Regions from separate parts of the Staphylococcus condimenti genome, predicted to be linked through region 1. Evidence: riboswitches for the same ligand, from Rfam matches in the RefSeq annotation. Region 1 holds a riboswitch; the other holds the start of a gene.
The links. A riboswitch is a leader RNA that binds a small molecule or an ion and turns the genes downstream of it on or off. The one in region 1 is predicted to bind lysine.

Region 1 (7,639 bases):
TTGTCTTCAAATAAAAAACACTCAACCATCGAATTTCTATCAATGATTGAGTGTTTTTTAAGATAAGCTTATTTTAAAGCAGCTTTTGCTTTTTCTACTAATTCACCGAAAGCTTTGTCATCTGAAATAGCGATTTCAGAAAGCATTTTACGGTTGATATCGATATCAGCTTGTTTCAAGCCGTTCATCAATTTAGAGTAACTCATACCGTGGTTACGAGCTGCTGCATTGATACGTGTAATCCATAATTTACGGAAATCACGTTTTCTTTGACGACGGTCACGGAATGCATATTGACCTGATTTCATTACTTGTTGTTTTGCTGTTTTATATAAAGTACGTTTTGCGCCGAAGTAACCTTTTGCTAATTTGATTACTTTTTTACGACGTGCTCTTGTTACTGTTCCACCTTTAACACGTGGCATATTGAATTCCTCCTTGGTTATGTTAATAACACTTATATTTTAATTAATTATGACGAAAGCAACCTTTATTGAAAAAGCTGTTGCTTTTTTATTTCTGAATTACTCAATTATTTTTTGTAAGCTAATAATTGTTTTACACGTTTCATATCACTTTTAGAAACTAAGCTAGCTTTACGTAATTTACGTTTTTGTTTAGTGCTTTTGTTAGCAAATAAGTGAGATGTGAAAGCTCTTGAACGTTTTAATTTACCAGAAGCAGTTCTTTTAACACGTTTAGCTGCTCCGCGGTGTGTTTTCATTTTAGGCATAATGAAATTCCTCCTGTAAAATTATAAAAATTATTTTTCTGCTATTGGTGCAAGCATGATAAACATTTGACGACCTTCCATTTTAGGACGTTGTTCAACTGTAGCGATATCTTTACATTCATCAGCAAATTTCTCTAATACACGTTGACCAATTTCCTTGTGTGTAATGGCACGTCCACGGAAACGAATTGAAACTTTACATTTATCGCCTTTGTTTAAGAATTTACGTCCGTTTTTCAACTTAGTTTGGAAATCATGTTCCTCAATAGTTGGGCTGAGACGAATTTCTTTAACATTGATAACTTTTTGTTTCTTTTTCATTTCTTTTTCTTTTTTCTGTTGCTCGAATTTATATTTGCCGTAGTCCATAATACGAGCAACAGGAGGTTTAGCATTTGGTGCGACAACTACTAAATCTAAACCTACACGTTCAGCCATTTCTAATGCTTCACGTTTTTGTTTTACACCGATTTGTTCACCGTCTTGACCAATGACACGAATTTCTCTTGCGCGAATTCTTTCGTTAACTTGCGTTTGATCCTTTGCTATGGTTAACACCTCCGTTATATTTACGAAATATTCCAAGTAAAAAGAGCGGACACAGAAGTGCCCGCTCTTTCTCCATTACTCAACATGATAAGATTACCACGTTGTATTGGACCTGCCAACAGCTTTGATGCGTCGCTACAGGTGAGAAGCGGGAAGCTTCTACTTGGTTCGTTTCGTATTCAACGTATATAATCATATCAACTTAGAATTATAAAGTCAATCATTTTTTTATTTAAATTGGCTCATGTCCACATCTTGACGTAAATCTACATCTTTTAAAGGGATTTTTTTAGTTCTATATCTTAATTTATGATAGATAAAGAATGCTAAGAATACTGGAATTCCCATATAAGTGATGAGGAAACGATTAAAATCAAAGTTACCAGTTTTGATGAAATCTACATCTTGCCCAATAATTACAATCACACATAAAACACCAGCAAAAATCGGTCCGAACGGGAACCATTTTGCTTTATATTTCAATTCATGTTTATTATAGTTCTGAACTTTAAACGCACGTCTGAATCTATAATGACTGATTGCGATACCGACCCAAGCTATAAATCCAGTCATACCACTTGCTGCTACAATATATTCATAAGCGCCTCCGCTTAATTTTTGTAATAAGAATATAGCAACCACAACAATACCTGTTGCTAATAATGCAATAAACGGCACACCGCTTTTAGAAGTTTTTCCAAATACATCTGAAGCTAATTTATCTTTACTCATAGAATAAAGCATTCTTGTTGATGCATACATACCAGAGTTACCAGCTGATAATACTGATGTTAAGATAACAGCATTCATAAATGAAGCAGCAAAAGCTAAACCAGCATTTTTAAATACCAATGTAAATGGTGAAGTCGCAATATCATCACCACCACCCATTAAAGCTGGGCTTGTGTAAGGTATAATCATACCAATTACAAAGATAGCTAAGATATAAAACAGTAAAATTCTCCAGAATACTTGTTTAATAGCTTTCGGCACAGCGCGTTCAGGATTTTCAGATTCCCCTGCTGTAATACCAATCAATTCAGTACCTTGGAATGAGAACCCTGCAATTAAGAATACACCGAGTATTGAAAGTAAACTTCCTCCGAGACTTCCGCCAAGGATCGGACCTTCACCTGAATTAAATGTTTCAAATCCGATAAATTTACCGCCCATGATACCTAAAATAGTTAAGATACCAATAATAATAAATACAATAACTGTTACTACTTTAATTAACGCAAACCAATACTCACTTTCGCCGTAAACGCGAACTGATAAAGAGTTAAGCGCAAATATAATTAATAAGAATAAAATACTCCAACCCCATGCGGGCATACTTTTCATTGGTGACCAATATTGAATAACTTGTGCAGCAATTGTTACATCAGCTGCTACTGTAATAACCCAGTTAAACCAATAATTCCACCCTAAGGCAAACCCAAGTGATGGGTCGACAAATCGTGTTGCATACGTACTAAATGAACCTGAAACAGGTAAATACGTAGCCATTTCTCCTAATGAAGTCATTAAGAAGAATACCATTACACCAATAATCGCATATGCCAACAGTGCTCCTAGTGGTCCTGCATCATGAATTGCTCCGCCAGAAGTAACGAACAAACCTGTTCCGATACATCCGCCTATCGCAATCATGGAAATATGACGATCTTTCAGGCCTCTTTGGATGCCTGCATCTTGACTGCTTTTGTTTTCCATAAACGTATCCTTTCTTAGGATTAGAGGCTTGCAATTAAATAAAAAACAATGGTTGCAAATTCTAAGATATGCAACCATTGTTCGACTTTATAAATATACGGTAGCACATCACATTTTGTGACAGTCCAGCTCCTATTCGGAAACTGTCCCAATATACAATAGTTATGGTTATTATATATTTCGGCATCTTTGCCTTTGACTCATTCAACATTCGCTCCATATAGCTTCTGACAAGTTAATCATCAAAGATGCAACCTCTAACACTTTTTTTAATATTTATTCAACTACATTGTAATATACCTTAAACAATCATTTATTTCAAGGTCTTAATTTTGTCTTTGTTTTTTTAAACGAATTTCATCTACTAAATTCCAGATAAACTCATCTTTTTCTACAGTTTCTTGATCTTTTGAACCATATTTTCTTACATTAACTTCATTATTTTCAATCTCTTTATCACCAATTACAAGTTGGTAAGGAATTTTGTGCATTTGTGCTTCACGGATTTTGTAACCCATTTTTTCATTACGATCATCAATTTCAACACGTACACCTTGAGATTTCAATTCATCTTGAATTTGTCTTGCATAGTCATAATGCAAATCAACATTTACAGGGATGATTTCAACTTGTTTTGGCGCCAACCAAGTTGGGAAAGCACCTTTTGTTTCTTCAGTTAAGAATGCTACAAAACGTTCCATAGTAGAAACTACACCACGGTGAATAACTACAGGACGGTGTTCCTCTCCATCTTTTCCGATATAAGCCAAATCAAATCTTTCAGGTAATAAGAAATCAAGTTGTGCAGTTGATAAAGTTTCTTCTTTACCCATTGCAGTTTTAACTTGCACATCAAGTTTCGGGCCGTAGAAAGCTGCTTCGCCAATTGCTTCTTCATATGGTAAGCCCATTTCATCAACCGCTTCTTTTAACATTGATTCTGCTCTTTCCCACATTTCATCATCGTCAAAGTATTTTTCTTTATCTTCAGGATCACGATAACTTAATCGGAAGCTGTAATTTTCAAAACCAAAGTCTTCATATACATCAAGAATCAATTCAACAACACGTTTGAATTCTTCTTTGATTTGGTCTGGTCTTACAAAGATATGAGAATCATTTAAAGTCATACCGCGAACACGTTGAAGTCCAGACACAGCACCACTTGCTTCATAACGATGCATTGTACCTAATTCAGCAATACGAATAGGCAATTCTCTGTAAGAATGCGGTTTGTTTTTATAAATCATCATATGATGCGGACAGTTCATTGGTCTAAGTACCATTTCTTCTGTTTCATCTAACTTCATCGGCGGGAACATGTCGTCTTGATAATGATCCCAGTGTCCAGATGTTTTATAAAGTTCTACATTTGCCATAACAGGAGTATAAACATGGTCATAACCAAGTGCTACTTCTTTATCAACGATATAACGTTCAATTTCACGACGAATTGTAGCACCGTTCGGCAACCATAATGGTAACCCTGCACCTACAAGCTGGCTGTTCATAAACAAGTCTAATTCTTTACCGATTTTACGGTGGTCACGTTCTTTACGTTCTTCTAACATTTTTAAGTGTGCTTTCAAATCTTTTTTATCGAAGAAAGCAGTACCATAAATACGTTGAAGCATTTTATTATTACTGTCGCCTCTCCAATAAGCGCCTGCAGTTGATAATAATTTGAATTCTTTAATTTTAGAAGTTGACGGGACATGCACTCCGCGACATAAATCAGTAAATTCACCTTGTGAATATAATGTCACTGACTCATCTTCAGGAATCGCATCGATTAATTCTAATTTATAAGGATCATCTTTAAAGAATTCTTTTGCTTCTTCACGACTCACTACTTTGCGTTCAATTTTATAATTTTCATTCACAATTTGTTTCATTGTTTTTTCGATTTCAGGGAAGTCATCAGAAGAAATTTTAACATCTGTATCAAAGTCATAATAGAAGCCGCCATCAATAACTGGTCCAACTCCGAATTTAACATCTCCATACAAACGTTTTAATGCTTGTGCCATTAAATGAGCAGTAGAATGACGTAAAACTTCTAACGCTTCATCACTGCCAGGTGTCACAATTTCAATTGAGCCATCTTCTTCTAATGGTCGAGTTAAATCCACCATTTTATCATTGAATTTACCAGCTACAGCTTTTTTACGAAGTCCTGGGCTGATTGATTGAGCAATTTCCTCAGTAGTAATTCCTTTGTCAAACTCTGTACTGTTTCCGTCTGGGAAAGTAATATTGATTTTATCCATTCATAAACGCCTCCAATATATAATCCTCTACGTAAAAACAAAAAAACCTCCTCCCTAATAAAGGGACGAGGTTATCGCGATACCACCCTAGTTCAGACAAATACATGATTCCCGCATGTATTTATCTATCTCTGCATAAGATAACGGTCTTGAGCCGGATATTCATTACGAATATCGATATCAACGAGGGAGTAACGAATTGCGTTGATAATTGCATTCTCATCAATAGCAATTTTCTGTGTATCAAGAAGCCATTCATCTTATCCTCGATTTTTTACGTTAATTCAGATTTATCTTTATTATAACTCATTTTTTCAAAATTTCAATCGTCACGATAATTCTCTCCAACAAGTTCATATGGAGTTGCTAACGATTTTATACGTTCCATAATTCTAGCAGCTTTGGTCTCTTCTGCGCCATTACGCGTTATAGAAAGATGATGTTCAAGTGCATTAAAATCTAAATTTGAACTGAACAACGTGGGAAGTTCATGCACCATCCGATAATGAAGTAATGGTCCGATGACTTCATCTCTCACCCACGGCGTCACTTCTTCAGCACCAATATCATCAAGCATTAATATATTCGCTTCTCTGATTCGCTGCAATTTCTTTTCGTAAGAACCATCTTTGAAACCATTTTTCAAAGTACGAATAAATTCAGGCAAATAAACAATGGTCGAAGGTATTTTTTTTGATTTCAATTGATTGGCAATAGCACCTAAAATAAAAGACTTGCCTGTACCAAATGAACCATAAAGATATAATCCCTTCACATTTTCTTTTTCTGCAATCACATCTTTACAAAACTTATCAGCTACCATTGCAACATTCAATCTATCCCGCTTATCCATATAAATATCTTTTAATTTAGCATTCAATGTATCTCTTTGCATATGATGTGAAGTAATAAGATGTGCTTCTCTTTGTTCTTCATCATGTTTGATCTTGCATGGACACGGTAAATATTTGATTTTAATACGACCGTTTTCAATATAAAGTTCAGGTACATGACCTTTTACAAAATTCGGACAGTCTGCAAAATCATGACCATCATAGTGTTTTTGCTGGTCTTTATATTCTTGTAAAATATTCAGATCCTCATCAATCATTCGATTCGTTAACTCTGATTGATGCGTTTCTAAAAATTGTTTTACATCTGGATCATTAATGACATCTTTCTTGATTTTTTCAAACCTTTTTTGAAAATCAGGAGATGTCTGCATTATATTACTGAACCGCTTCATTCGTCATCCTCCTTCCATGTTTCATTTAAATGTTTTAAAAAGTTCGCTCTATCTTGAGCTAAGCTTTGATCATCAGAATCAGATTGCGTTTCGTTTTTTTTGCCGCGTCTTTTTTTATGATCTCCTCTAATCAACCACTCTGGCGTGATTTCTTTTGATACCACTTGCTGACCATAATTTTTAAAGTTACGCTGACTATTGTTTTGTTTCGCTTTACGTTGTTTTTCAGCTTTTTTCATTTCTTTTACGTGATGATATGCTTGTTCAGCAGATGCCAATTCTTTCTTTTTCCAATTAGAAGCAATTTCTTGAATATATGACTTTGGTAATTGCATATCATTATTTAACATGACATATTGAAGCAGCATGTTGATAACCCCAAAAGGTAATTGTTCACGTACCATCAAATCTTCAACCATATACTTTTGTTTCAATGTAGGCTCAGATTTAGACCAACTTGCTAACATATCAATTGGACTTGTTGTGTCCATTAATTCAAACCAGCTCTCAAACTCTTCTGGCGTTTGCGGAGCTTTGGTTAATTCAACAACTTCTTGTTTTTGTGTATTAGTAGACTGCAATTCAACTTTAGACTCTAATGACGGTAATTGATTTTCATGTTCAATTGCATAGAAAGAACGTGCTTGTTTTCTTAATTCTTCATAAGAAATACGCTGGCCGCTCGTTAAAGATTTTAAAATCAATCCCTTCATTCCTTCTGGAGTGATGCCATATAAAACAGCAAGTTGAGTAATAAGACCCTTGGCTTGTTCTTCAACGATTTCTGAACTGACAAAGTGGTTGCTTAATAATTGATATAGCGTCTCAAAATCAAATTGAACTCTGTCTAGATTGATACCTTTGTATGAAGCAGTTTGTTTAATATTATTTTTTTGAACATCATCAAAAGCTTGGTTAGGTACTTTAAAAACATCAATGAAATTTCGTGTTACTTCTTGATAGTCGCTTAAATTCATTTGTTGTTGTTCAAAATATCGTCTCAATTGATGAAAGCGGTTTTTGTCCACTTCTTTATAAAGATAGACTGAAAGCATCGGATCATTAAAAAACTGCTTAGGTGTAGGCGGCTGAATCAATTCGTATACAAAATGAGAGTTTTCTTTA
Region 2 (7,639 bases), 240 kb from region 1:
TTCACTTCACAATTAACGCCAAACAATAGTTGAACACTCTGTGCAATTTTAGTCATTTGATCTTTTACAATTTGTAAATCTTCAGTATCATACGTACGTATTGTACCTTCTAAGTAACCGTGGCTAGGGACTGTATTAATAGCTTCTCCAGCTTCAAATCGTCCAATATGCACAATGTTATATTGCAATCCATTAAGGTGGTATTGTTGAATTGTACTAACTTGATTTAATACATGCTGCAATCCTTCACCACAAGAAAGTCCTTGTTCTTTATTAGCTACATGACTTGATTGACCCTCTAGGAAAAATCTATATTCAGTAGCGCTTGCAGTGATTTCCTCATTAAGTATTGTAACTGTTCCTTCATCATTGAAAGGCATCACATGTATACCGAAAATGGCTTCAATAGGGTATTGCTCAAATGCGCCAGCTTTTATGAGGTGATTTGCACCACCGCCTGTTTCTTCTGCAGGTTGGAATATAAAAACAACATTATGAGGTAGCTCTCCTTTATCAGCCAATGATTTGCAACGTTTAACAAATAAAAGCAGAGCAGTCGTATGACCATCATGGCCGCAAGCATGCATGACGTTATCTTTACTACTTCTGAAATCAATTTCATTTTCTTCATGTATAGGTAGGGCGTCAATATCAGCTCTATAAGCGATAGTATGCTGGCTGTTTCCTTCTAAATAAGCAATTGCTCCTGTTTCTAATGGACGAGTATAAGGAACTCCGAGGGCTTCCAAAAATTCTATAATGTGTGCTGTAGTTTCAAACTCTTGAAAACTTAATTCGGGATTTTGATGTAAATGGCGACGATGTTCAATAACAAATTCTAATTCACTTTGAGTCATAATATCCTTCCTTTATTCACTATAATATGTATAAAAGGCGTATGTGCTACTCTATACAACGCACACAATACGCCTTTTTAATTAATCATAAAATTATATAAGTGTGATAAATCACTTAGTCATTCAACTTACGTAATGCTGAAACAATTTCACGTTTAGAGTCTTCAACTTCAGAAGTTTGTTTAATTACTTTTGCAGGTGTACCTGCAACTACAGCACCGGCAGGTACATCTTGGGTTACAATTGCACCTGCAGCTACAATTGAGCCTTCTCCAACTCTAACACCTTCAAGAATAACTGCATTAGCACCAATTAATACATTATCTTCAATGATAACAGGAGAGGCACTTGGCGGTTCAATTACGCCAGCTAACACTGCACCTGCGCCAACGTGGACATTTTTACCAGTAGTGGCACGTCCACCTAAAGTAGCATTCATATCAATCATTGTGCCTTCTCCAACAACAGCACCAATATTGATTGTAGCACCCATCATAACTACAGCACCATCTTCGATTACAGCATGTTCTCTGATAAATGCACCTGGTTCAATACGTGCATTTGTATTACGTAAATCTTTTAATGGAATAGCTGAATTACGACGATCCATTTCAATTTCTACTTCTTCAATATAGTTTTTATTGTCATTATAGAAATCTTCCCAATCAGAAGCTTCACAGAAAATCACTTTTGAATTTTCGCTTCCAAAAACTTTGAAATTGTCAGGGAAGGTAACTTGTCCTAATACACCATTTACATATACTTTAAGCGGTGTTGATTTCTTTGCATTACTAATATATTGAATAATTTCCTCAGCTGAAAAATCTTTAACCATTTAAATTCCATCTCCTCTGTTATTAATTATTAATGTTATCAAATGTATAATACCCTTTAGGTTTTGCAACCAATCGTTCCGCAGCTTTTAAAGCACCATTTGCAAAGATATCTTTGGATTGAGCACGGTGTGTTAATTCAATCGTTTCGTCAACGCCTGCAAATAACACATCATGTTCACCCACAATAGTGCCGCCGCGAATCGCACTGATTCCGATATCATCAGGTTGTCTTTTTTCATTTTTTTCATGTCTATCATATACAGGATTTACATTATCCTTTAATTCTTTAATGACATCATACAATTTAACAAGCGTACCACTTGGTGCATCTACCTTTTTGTTATGATGCGCTTCGATTAATTCGATATCATATCCTTCTAAAAGAGGAACTGCTACTTCTAATAATTTTGTCAGAACATGAATGCCGTAACTCATATTAGCACTGAAGAAAACAGGCATTTTATGACTTAATGATTCAAGTTTTTCAGTAATTTTTTCTTTTTCGCCTGTAGTAGCAACTACAAGCGGCAATTCAAAGTCTTCATCAAGAAGTGGCAACAATAATTCTGGGTTTGAAAAATCAATCGCAACATCTGCTGATTCAGCTTCACTAATATGGGCAAAAGCTGGATAAGGGTAGTCGTTATCTCTGTCAGGAACAATAATTCCTACTATTTCATGTCCTTGTTCTTCAGCAAGACGCGCTACACGTTGGTTCATTGCACCATATCCGATTAACAAAATCTTCATTATAGTTCACCTGCTTTATATTTTGCATACGCTTCTTCTAATTGTTTACGATCAGATGATTCTAATGTGACTAGCGGTAGACGTACTTCATAATTCCCAAATCCTTCAACTGCAGTAAGTGCTTTAATCGGAATAGGATTCACGTCTACAGATAATGCATTCAATAATCTGCTGATTGGTTCAAAGTCTTTATCAATTGCTTCTCCACGTTTTGCTTTTTCATATAGCACTTGGAAATCTCCAGGTATCGCATTCGCAACAACTGAAATTACGCCGTTTCCGCCTTCAGCAAAATAACGTACAACATTATCATCATTACCGCTATACAATGAAAACTCTGATAAATCTAAACGCTCTTTCAATTTATTATGGTAATCAAAGTCATTTGTTGCATCTTTGATTGCTACAATAAATGGATTTTTAGCCAATTCAACCATTGTATCTACATCAATTGTCATATTAGTACGAGAAGGTACGTTATAAAGGATAACTGGTAAACCTACCGCATCTGCGATTGTAGTAAAATGAGCGATCAAACCGCGTTGACTCGTTTTATTATAATATGGTGTAATAAGCATAATTGCATCTGCACCGATTTCTTTTGCTCGTAATGATGCTTCTAATGATTTTTTAGTAGCATTCGTACCTGTACCTGCAATTACAGGAACACGTCCATCAACTTGTTTTACAACAGCTTTTAGTACTTCATCTTTTTCTTCATCGGATAATGTAGGATTTTCAGCTGTAGTACCATTTACAATTATAGATTGAATATTATTATCCAATAAATAATCAACATGTTTTTCAAGTGCTTCGTAATCAATTTCATTATTAGTGAATGGGGTAGTTAAAGCTACTCCAACTCCTTCAAATAAACGACTCATAATTAAGAAACTCCTTTCAATGATAAAACTTGTTCTAGAATTTGAACGGTATTCAATGCTGCACCTTTTAATAAATTGTCTGAAGTTACCCAAATATGGAATGTGTTATCTAATGAATCATCTTTACGGATACGACCAACGAATACTTCGTCTTTACCTGTAGAATTAATCGCTAATGGATACTCATTGTTTTCAGGATTATCTACAAGCACAACACGGTCATCTTTTTCAAATAACTCTTGGATTTCTTTAACAGTGGCAGGTTTGTCTAAAGTTACATCCATTTCAACACTATGACTATCTTGAACTGGTACACGTACACATGTAGCAGTTACTTTTAGTTCTGGTAAATTTAAAATTTTACGTGTTTCATCAATCATTTTTTGTTCTTCTTTTGTATATCCGTTTTCTAAGAAAACATCAATATGAGGAAGGACATTATTATAAATAGGGTGAGGGTAAGCTTTAGGCGCTTCACCTTTTTCACCATTTAATAAATCTTCTCTACCTGCTACACCAGAACCTGATACAGCTTGATATGTTGTATAAGCTACACGTTTTAATCCGAATTGATCTTCTAGTGGTTTTAATGGAACTACAGATTGAATTGTTGAACAGTTAGGATTAGCAATGATACCGCGTGTAAACTTCGGTTCATTTACTTCAGGAACAACTAAATCAATATCATCATGCATTCTCCATTGGCTAGAATTATCAATAACAATAGCACCTGCTTCTTCAAAAATAGGGGAGAAGTGTGCGCTTGTTCCGCCACCAGCACTCATTAATACATAATCAAAATGTTCGCTTGCCGCTTCATCTGTTAATTCTTGAACTGTATATGTTTCTCCTTGGAATTCAACTTTAGTGCCTGCAGATCTTGGTGATGAAAATAATACAAGTTCATCAAACGGGATATTTTTACGATCTACTGTTTCTAACATTTTTCTTCCTACTAAACCTGTTGCACCTACGATTGCTAATTTTGCCATATTTACTTCACTCCATTTTATTATTTAAAGGTGGAAAAGTTTTGCTTCCACTGTAATTTCTGAGTTGCTATAGAACGGATAAATTTAAATATCAAAAGTTTGATACAATTCTTCAACAGCACGTTCGCCATTTTTAGCATCAATAACATAAGAAATACTGATTTCTGATGTCGTCGTTTGATAAAAAGGAACGCCTGCATTAATAAGACTTATAAATGCTTTTGAAGCTACGCCAGACATATCTCTCATACCAGAACCGATTAAAGAAATTTTTGCATATTCATCATTTAATTTATAATCTAAAGCTTTATAACTTTCTGACAATTTTTCTAAAATACCTTTAATTTGTGTTAAGTCAGTATCTTTAATAGAGAAAGAAAGCTGCAGCCCATCTAGATTGACGATTTGAGAAATCATATCAACATTTACTTGTCCTTCTTCTAATTCTGAAAATAAATCTGTCATTAATTGGTTATCTGAAAGAGGATAGCTGATTGTAACGTGCATCATATGTGTATCTAATGCAACACCGGTTACTGCTTTCTTTTCTAAAATTTCTGTTTGTGACATAATCCACGTTCCTTTCACATTTGATAATGTTCTTCCTAAATACAATGGAATGTTGTAATTATTTGCTAACTCTACACTGCGAGTTTCTAATACACCTGCACCTAATGCGCTCATTTCCATCATTTCTTCATAAGAAACAACGCTGAGTCGTTTTGCATCTTTATAGACACGCGGGTCTGTTGCATAAACACCATCAACATCAGTATAGATTTCACAAGGTGTATTGTTTGCGGCCGCTAAGGCTACAGCAGTTGTATCGGATCCGCCGCGTCCTAATGTTGTAATTTCAAACTCATCATTAATACCTTGGAATCCTGCTACAACTAAAACGTCATTTTTTTCAAAAGCTTTATCAAATGTTTCAGGATTGATTTCAGCGATTCTACTTTTCAAATGATGACCTACTGTTTTAATTCCGGCTTGATAACCTGTCATTGCTTTTGCATTGACCCCAATGTCATTTAAAATCATCGACAGATATGAAACTGTTTGCTGCTCACCAGTTGTAAGTAATAGGGCAAGTTCTTGTTGTTTTGGTTCAGCTGTTAATGCAGCAACATTTTCCATGAGTTGATCAGTTGTTTTCCCCATAGCGCTGACCACTACAATTAATTGTTCGTCATTCTCTATTCTATTTTTCAGCATTTCAGCAATATTTCTAATTTTCGTAAAATCACTGACCGACGAACCGCCGAATTTTAAAACACTTCTCTTCATTTCTTAAATGTCCTCCTCGAAAATAGGGGAGAATCACATATATAAAAAAGCAAGTCCGGAATGCGAACTTGCTCGTAGTTTTATATACAAGTGATGCACTCCATTATTTGGTAATAATGACAGACTTTTAGCTCTTAACCTGAAAGTCCAATAACCATAACTCGCCTTTATGATTACTTCGGCATCTCACCCTTTCTTTGCCGACTGTAAGCAGACAGTTAATACGACAAATACTTATGATTGATGCGCCTCATCAAAATAGTTATTCAATTAGTATGTCTCACATTATACATAGTTAGATTTAAGATGTAAACCAGAAATTTAAGATTTTTAAAAATTTACTGAAAAAAACCTCAATTCTGAATCCTATTTACTAAATATGTGTAAATACTACAAAAGTAGGGCGTATATACATTTCGCATTCATCCTTACCTTGCTAAAAACATTATAACCTAAATCAAAACATTAAAACATAGAAAAAAGGTTGGAATTAAATCCCAACCTTTATCAATGAATAAATTAACTTAACACACCAGTTTCTTTAAGATATTCTTCATAACTGATTTCTTTAGAAACAGCACCTTTTGGATTAAGATCAATCACTCGATTTGCGATTGTATTAATAAATTCAAAGTCATGAGACGTGAAAATAATTGAACCTTTAAATGATTTTAATCCATCATTCACTGCAGTAATACTTTCTAAGTCTAAGTGGTTTGTAGGTTCATCCATTAAAAGTACATTAGCACTTGAAAGCATCATTTTACTTAACATACAACGTACTTTTTCGCCCCCAGATAACACACTAGCTTTTTTCTTAACTTCTTCGCCGCTAAATAGCATACGTCCTAAGAAGCCGCGTAAGAATGTTTCAGTTTGCTCATCTTCAGGAGCATATTGGCGTAACCAATCAACTAATGTCATATCAACACCATCAAAATAAGCTGAGTTATCTTTAGGGAAATATGTTTGTGAAGTCGTTACACCCCATTTAACTGTACCTTCGTCCGGTTCCATTTCACCAGCTAAAATTTTCAATAATGTTGTTTTAGCGATTTCGCTATCACCGACTAAAACTGCTTTATCATTAGGATCCATTGTAAATGAAATATTGTCGAGTACTTTTTCGCCATCAATTGTTTTAGAAACATTTTCAACGAATAATAAATCATTACCAATTTCACGTTCTGGTGTAAATTTAACAAATGGATAACGACGTGAAGAAGGTTGAATATCGTCTAATTCAATTTTTTCTAATTGTTTCTTACGGCTTGTTGCTTGTTTAGATTTAGATGCGTTAGCAGAGAAACGTGCAACGAACTCTTGCAATTCTTTAATCTTTTCTTCTTTTTTCTTATTTTGTTCTTGCGCCATTTTTTGAGCTAGTTGGCTTGATTGATACCAGAAATCGTAATTTCCGACATACACTTGGATTTTGCCGAAATCTAAGTCAGCAATATGTGTACATACATTATTTAAAAAATGACGGTCATGAGATACAACAATAACTGTGTTTTCAAAATTGATTAAGAAATCTTCTAACCAGCTGATTGCAGGAATATCTAAACCGTTAGTAGGCTCATCCAGTAATAAAACATCTGGGTCGCCGAATAAACTTTGGGCTAATAACACTTTAATTTTTTGATTGTTTTCAAGTTCAGACATTTTCTTATCATGCAATTCAGCAGGAATACCCAAACCAGAAAGAAGTGTAGCAGCATCGGCTTCAGCGTTCCAACCGTTCATTTCTGCAAATTCGCCTTCAAGTTCAGCAGCACGAATACCATCTTCATCGCTGAAATCTGGTTTCATATAAATTTCATCTTTTTCTTTCATCACTTCAAATAAACGTTCATGACCTTTGATAACAACATCTAGAACACGTTCGTCTTCATAAGCAAAGTGATCTTGTTTTAAAATTGCTAATCTTTCATTTTTCCCCATAGAAACATGACCAGTTTGTGAATCTAACTCGCCTGAAAGTATTTTTAAAAATGTAGATTTACCAGCACCATTTGCACCGATTAAACCAT

Region 2: another riboswitch for lysine. It lies ahead of A4G25_RS02295 (aspartate kinase); the one in region 1 lies ahead of A4G25_RS01060 (amino acid permease).

Annotation. Positions count from the first base shown of each region.
Region 1 is NZ_CP015114.1:192,328-199,966, reverse strand. Features, by position in the region: gene rplT (50S ribosomal protein L20) at 69-425, opposite strand; gene rpmI (50S ribosomal protein L35) at 533-733, opposite strand; gene infC (translation initiation factor IF-3) at 764-1,291, opposite strand; ribosomal protein L20 leader region at 1,314-1,453, opposite strand; gene A4G25_RS01060 (amino acid permease) at 1,511-2,998, opposite strand; lysine riboswitch at 3,092-3,266, opposite strand; gene thrS (threonine--tRNA ligase) at 3,325-5,268, opposite strand; gene dnaI (primosomal protein DnaI) at 5,591-6,514, opposite strand; gene A4G25_RS01045 (replicative helicase loading/DNA remodeling protein DnaB) at 6,511-7,639, opposite strand, start outside.
Region 2 is NZ_CP015114.1:434,000-441,638, forward strand. Features, by position in the region: gene A4G25_RS02270 (M20 metallopeptidase family protein) at 1-857, opposite strand, end outside; gene dapD (2,3,4,5-tetrahydropyridine-2,6-dicarboxylate N-acetyltransferase) at 973-1,692, opposite strand; gene dapB (4-hydroxy-tetrahydrodipicolinate reductase) at 1,715-2,443, opposite strand; gene dapA (4-hydroxy-tetrahydrodipicolinate synthase) at 2,443-3,327, opposite strand; gene A4G25_RS02290 (aspartate-semialdehyde dehydrogenase) at 3,330-4,319, opposite strand; gene A4G25_RS02295 (aspartate kinase) at 4,404-5,606, opposite strand; lysine riboswitch at 5,692-5,868, opposite strand; gene A4G25_RS02300 (ABC-F family ATP-binding cassette domain-containing protein) at 6,126-7,639, opposite strand, start outside.